Regions from separate parts of the Mycoplasma sp. P36-A1 genome, predicted to be linked through region 2. Evidence: riboswitches for the same ligand, from Rfam matches in the RefSeq annotation. Region 2 holds a riboswitch; the other holds the start of a gene.
The links. A riboswitch is a leader RNA that binds a small molecule or an ion and turns the genes downstream of it on or off. The one in region 2 is predicted to bind FMN.

Region 1: linked by a shared signal. The riboswitch ahead of ribD (bifunctional diaminohydroxyphosphoribosylaminopyrimidine deaminase/5-amino-6-(5-phosphoribosylamino)uracil reductase RibD) and the one ahead of ACD762_RS04200 (ECF transporter S component) in region 2 are both predicted to bind FMN.

Annotation. Positions count from the first base shown of each region.
Region 1 is NZ_CP168083.1:1,425,936-1,429,363, reverse strand. Features, by position in the region: gene ribB (3,4-dihydroxy-2-butanone-4-phosphate synthase) at 1-373, opposite strand, end outside; gene ribE (riboflavin synthase) at 385-1,014, opposite strand; gene ribD (bifunctional diaminohydroxyphosphoribosylaminopyrimidine deaminase/5-amino-6-(5-phosphoribosylamino)uracil reductase RibD) at 1,014-2,102, opposite strand; FMN riboswitch at 2,226-2,341, opposite strand; gene ACD762_RS06945 (hypothetical protein) at 2,526-2,858, opposite strand; gene ACD762_RS06940 (GNAT family N-acetyltransferase) at 3,083-3,428, shown strand, end outside.
Region 2 is NZ_CP168083.1:889,105-892,532, forward strand. Features, by position in the region: gene ACD762_RS04190 (Dps family protein) at 1-315, shown strand, start outside; gene ACD762_RS04195 (diphthine--ammonia ligase) at 411-1,064, shown strand; FMN riboswitch at 1,161-1,281, shown strand; gene ACD762_RS04200 (ECF transporter S component) at 1,352-1,975, shown strand; gene ACD762_RS04205 (AI-2E family transporter) at 2,094-3,299, shown strand.

The DNA.
Region 1 (3,428 bases), 540 kb from region 2:
GACCTGGTTTTCTAAAGTCATCTGCTTTAACATTATCCTGTGCACACATTTTAGCTGTTAATGCTCTTTCATAGGCACTAATTCCAGTTGTTACATCTTTATAGTCAATAGAAACAGTAAAAGCAGTCTCATGGTTATCAGTATTGTTTAAAACCATTTGTTCTAGTTGTAACCTTGTAGCATTTTCTTTTGACATTGGAAGGCATATTAAACCTTTAGCATAAGTGGCCATAAAATTCATGTTTTCTACACTAATATTCTCAGCACTACAAACAATGTCTCCTTCATTTTCACGGTCTTCATCATCCATGACTAAGATCATTTTTCCTTCTTTTAAATCTTTTATTGCTTTTTCTATATTTTCATATTTCATAATTGATCTCCTTAAAAATCATTTTTTAATAAATATTCTTTAGATATTATTCTTTCTTTTAAAATATATTTCTCTATATATTTTGCTAAATAATCATTTTCAATATTGACAATACTATTTATTCTTAAATTATTTAAAATACTATTGCTTAAAGTATGTGGAATTATTGAAACACTAAAATTATTTTTTTCTACTGAAGCAACTGTTAAACTTATTCCATCAATACAAATAGAACCCTTTTCAACAATGTAATTCATTAATTTATTATCACATTTAAATTTAAACCATTTAGCATTAACATCCATTCTAGTACTGATAAGTGTTGCTGTTCCATCTATGTGTCCTGTAACTATATGGCCACCAAAACGTGAGTTAAGGCTCATAGCTCTTTCTAAATTAACTTTAGAATTATGCTTGATATTAGATAGGGAAGTTCTAGTAATAGTTTCAGGCATTACATCTACTTTAAAACTATAATTATTGAATGAAGTGACAGTTAAACAAATACCATTAACAGCAACACTATCACCAACTTCCATATCCTTTATTATTATTTTTGCTTCTATTTCTAAAGAATAGATGTTATTACCTTTTATAACTGATTTAATATTACCCATCTCTTCTACTATTCCAGTAAACATTATTTAAGCACCTCATACATTAATAAAATATCATCTTCAAAAATCTTTGTTTTAGGTTTTGATAAGTGTAATGTATCTTTAATCTTTTCAAAGCCTCTTCCACCTACAGGTGCTAATGAATTTTTCCCACCAATAATCAAGCTACCAATATAAACATGAATTTCATTAACTATTTCTTGATTAATTGCACTCCAATTTAATGTTGAACCACCTTCAAGTAAAATACTATCAATCTTCATCAGTGCTAGTTTTGACATTAAATCATGTAGATCAACTAAGTTATGTAACTGCTTAACTTTTAAAATGATACAACCATATTTTTCTAAATTCTTAATTTTAGCTATGTCACTAGAACAAGTTGCAATGATTGTTTTAATAGATGATGAAGTTTGAACAATTAAAGAATTAATTGGTATTTTTAAAGTAGTGTCAACAATAATTCTTATTGGATCTCTACCACCTTCTATTCTACAATTTAAAAGGGGATTATCATTAATAATAGTGTTGATACCTACCATAATTGCAGAATTCATTGACCTTGTTTTATGAACATCTAAACGTGATAGTTCATTACTGATCCATTTAGAATCATTTGTGTATGTAGCAATTTTTCCATCAATACTCATAGCATACTTTAAAGTTAAGTAGGGTAGGTTATTAATAGTAAAATAGTTGTATACCTTATTTAAGGCTTGAGCTTGAGCTTCTAATACACCAACAGTAACTTTAATATTATTTGCTTTTAGTATCGCAACACCTTTACCGCTAACATTTAAATTAACATCTAATGTTGCAATGACAACCATTGAAATTTTTGCCTTAATAATAGCATCAACACATGGTGGGGTATTACCATAGTGTGTGCAAGGTTCTAAAGTAACATACATAGTGGCATTTTCTAAACTTTCACTAGCACTATTTATGGCATTTACTTCAGCATGATTCTCTTTGTATTTCATATGATAACCTTTTCCAATTATCTTATCATCTTTAACAATAATCGCACCAACCATTGGATTTGGACTAACATACCCTTGTCCTTTAGCTGCAAGTAATAGAGCTTTTTGCATATAATCAATATCTTTCATTTTATCACCTCAAAAAAAATACATGCCTTGATATAAATTCAGGGCATACAAAATATATTAATTAATATAAAAAACTCTGAAACGATAAATCATTTCAGAGCATAGATATACTAAAAAAGTATAATTGTTCTTCTTTCATCCAGACTATACTGTCGGCTTTGGAATTTCACCAAATCAACCATAAAGGTTCGTGGGCTTTAACCACCGGTAGGGAATTGCACCCTGCCCCGAAGATATTCAATTGACTTAATTATAGTCTCATAACAATATTTTTGTCAACAAAAAATATTATAAAATTTGTAAAAATACGATTTAAGTTTTATACACTTTCAAATAAAAAAGTAGTTTTTTAAAAAAAATGGCTACATTGTTATGTTAAATAATAGTTGCTGATATATAAAAAAACTACGATAAAATCGTAGTTTATTTCTTATAAAATTTTTTGTAGTAGTAGGCAGTTAAGCAACCACCAAAGAAAATTGAGACAGTTACAAAAAATAAAATATACTGTCTAAAATAAATCATACCTCTTGGAGCAAAAGTTATAAAAAACGATAACAAAAGCAATAAAAATATATACATTGATCTAAATACTTTTAATAAAATAAAATTATTTTCAGCATTTGCTGGTCCCATCATTGCTGAATATTTTACCAACATAAAACAGCCAACAATTGTAATTATCATTGTAAATAAAATAAAGGCATAGAAGTGCATTTCACTACTTCCTACCCAATTATCAATATCATCAAACATCTAATCCCTCAATTCTAAAAACTCTCTAGTAACACTCAACTTTATAACTATTATTTTACCAAATTTTCCTCGATTTGTAAATATACAGTTAATATTTTTTAAAAATTTGATAAGTATTAGGACTATTATACATAATTATTCATTAATCAATGTATTGCACTTTAACTTATATACTTAATTTGTTAGAATAAAAGTGTTAGAATTTTAAGTAAGGGGTGTTGACTATGTTTTTAGAAACTAAAAGATTATATCTTCGTAAAATGACATTAGAAGACCAAGATGATCTGGATTTATTGTTAAAGGATACTGGTATTACTTATGCTTATGAACATGATTTTACCGATGAAGATGTTGTGAAGTGGATAGAAGATAATATTCAAACTTATGAGGAATCTGGTTATGGATTAATGGCTGTTATTTTAAAAGAAAATGATAGATTCATTGGTCAAGCGGGATTAGTTAAAGTTAAAGAAGAAGAAGATGATTTAACTGAGGTGTTCTATTTATTGAAAAGAGAATACTGGCACAATGGTTATGCTATAGAAGCAGCTAGAGCACTATCAAATTATG
Region 2 (3,428 bases):
GAGGGGTTATATAATGATGTTTTTTCAAAATTTGATGATGTTGCAGAGTATTTAAAATCAAATGATATGTATCCATCTGCATCATTAGATCAGTATGCAAAAGAAACAAAATGTAAACCACTAGCTGTAAAGGATTTTACTGATGAAGAGGTTGTAGCATCTTTAAATGATATCTATACATATCTTATTAAGTCTTTTCAAGAAATTGCAAACAAAGCTGATAAAGAGGGTCACAAAGGATTAGTCTTTATAATGACTAATTGGATAGGTGAATATAAAAAAGCACACTGGATGATTAAAGCTAGATTAAAATAATTATTAGGAACTAATTTAGTTCCTTTTTTTATTTAATTTAAAATTTTATTTAAGTGCAACATATAGTATAATATTAGTAAGTAAGGAGGTTGTTTATGAAAAAATTTCTAGTTTCATATTCTGGAGGAAAAGATTCTATGCTAGCTTTAGATAGAATGTTAAAAGATAAAAATGAGTTAGTAGGTATTTTTACAACGACAAATAAAGATATAGGTTCATGGTTTCATGATATAAACTTAAATATATTAGAAAATGTTGCAAAAAGCATCGATACAATATTTATTCCTGTAAAACTTAGAGAAGGTAATGAATATACAGAAGACTTTGAAAATGCTCTTAAAGCTCTAAAACAACAATATAGTATAGATTGTATTGTATTTGGAGATATTGACATAGAGGAACATCGTATTTGGTGTAGTGAAAGATGTAATAATGTTGGATTAGAAGCTATTTTTCCACTATGGCAAGAAAATAGACTTTCTTTAGTAAAAGAATTTATTGATAAAGGATACAAAGCAGTTATAAAAAAAGTTGACAAAAACAAGCTACCTAAAGAGACATTAGGAAAAACACTTGATTATTCAGTATTAAATTATTTTACTGAAGTTGGCATTGATGAATGTGGAGAAAATGGGGAATATCATACATTAGTTTATGATGGACCAATTTTTAAGCAAAAAATTAATTTGGATATTAAAGATATCCAAGAAACTGAGTATAGCTATAATCTTAATATTAATTTAATTTAAAATTATTATAAATTAAACACACTTCGTGTTTACATAGTATATTTTCAGTGATATAATATAAATACAGAGATAGATATCTGTTCAAACAAAATAAAGCTTAGTCTTTGGGGTTGGGTGAGATTCCCTACCGATGGTTATAGTCCATGACCCGCATAATGCGGCTGAATAGGTGAAATTCCTATACCGACGGTTAAAGTCCGGATGAGAAAAGATTATCATTTTTCTGTAGCTAATACCCTGAGATTTTTTTCTCAGGTTTTTTTATATTCAAGAAAGAAGGACAAAGAATGAAAAAAATATTAAACTTTAATATTAGAGAAATTACCCTTATAGGGATATTTGGAGCAGTTGCAGCACTATTAATGTATTTAAAATTTCCTCTTCCATTAATGCCACCATTTATGGAATTTGATTTTTCAAGTGTGTTAGAACTAATTGGAACATTTATTATGGGACCAGTAGCAGGAGCATTTATAGTAATAATAAAAATATTGATCAAGTTATTGCTGCAAGGTACATCTACAATGTTTGTAGGAGAACTTTCAAATATAATTGTATCTATTGCATATGTAGTTCCAGCAGGAATAATATATAAGAAAATGCTTAATAAAAAAGGAGCTATACTTGGTATGCTTGCAGGTACAATATTAAGTACATTAATGGCAGCACTTTCAAATTACTTCTTAATTCTACCATTATATGCAAATCTATTTGGTATGGGAATGGATGATATTGTTGGAATGGTAACTGTAGTTAACCCTGCTGTTAATAGTCCATTTACTTTATTTTTAGTAGGAATTATTCCATTCAATATAATCAAAGGTGGAATTTGTGCAGTTGTTACTTTTTTAATATATAAAAAAATTAGAGCAACAATTGAAAACTATGCATACAAAGCTAAAAAATGTTAAAACCACTAAGGTGGTTTTTTATTTTGAAGTATAATGAGTATAAAATAGTTAAATATAGACAATATATATTCTAACTTATGGTATAATTTATTCATTGAAATAAAAAAGAGGTGTATTTATGGACTTAAATAAAAAAAATATAAAAATAATATCAGGTTTAATATTTTTTACAGTAGCATTACTTTGGATAACAATGTACTTTAGTTCGGTAGTTGATGCAATACAATTTATAATATCAGTTTGTATTCCATTTATTTTAGGTTTGGCAATTGCATTTGTTGTTAATGTATTACTAAATCAAGTAGAGAAGTTATATTCAAAAATATTTAAAAAGCCAGATGGTTTAGCAGCAAAACTAAAAAGAGGAATTTGTTTAACAATATCTATATTACTAATTATTGGACTTATATTTATGTTGTTATTCTTAATTGTTCCAGAAGTTTTAAATTCAATAAAAATGGTTATTGAAAATTTTCCTGGTTATATAAATTCAGTTGAAGATTTATACACAGGAATAAGAACAGACAATAATTTTGATTTTCTTCCTGAATGGAACATTAATATTGATATGAGCCAGCTTACTTCTGAAGTTACAAAATTTGTCTCAAACTATGGTCAAAGCTTTATCAATAACACAATGTCAGCAGCAAACTCACTAGTAGGAACATTTGTAACATTGTTTTTAGGAATCGTTTTTTCAGTATATGTTTTAGGTCAAAAAGAAGTTTTAGGTGTTCAAGTAAAAAAATTAATGTATGCTTATTTAAATCCAATGATTGTTGAAAAAATTAAACATGTATTTAAAATAGCATCACAAACTTTTTCAAATTTTATAACAGGACAGTTAATAGAATGTGTTATCCTAGGATTTGTATGTTTTACTGGAATGATGATAATGAAAATCCCATATGCACCAATGATATCTGCATTAGTTGCTTTTGGTGCTTTAATACCAGTCTTTGGAGCATTTGTTGCTACATTATTAGGAGCTTTATTAATAATGTTAGTCAATCCTTTACAAGCATTAATCTTTATTGCTTTTATTGTAATATACCAACAAATTGATGGTAATGTTATATACCCTAGAATAGTAGGTAATTCAGTGGGTTTACCAGGTATTTGGGTTTTAGCTGCTGTAGCATTAGGAGGGAATTTAGCTGGTATGGTTGGAATGTTAATTGGAGTTCCAGTATTTTCAGTTTTATACACTTTATTGAAAGAAGACGTTTATAAAAAATTAATAAGAAAAAAATTAGTTAATAAAAATCTAAAACTGAAAGTCGACAAAGTTTATCCTGTAGAAGTAGAAGAAAGTACTAAATAATGTAATATTAAAGAGGGTATTAAAATAGACATAGTTCTATTTAAATATCCTCTTTTTTTAAATAAAAGTAATAGTTAATAACTTGTAAATAATTTGTGTTCATGATAATATTATTTTAATTATTGAAAA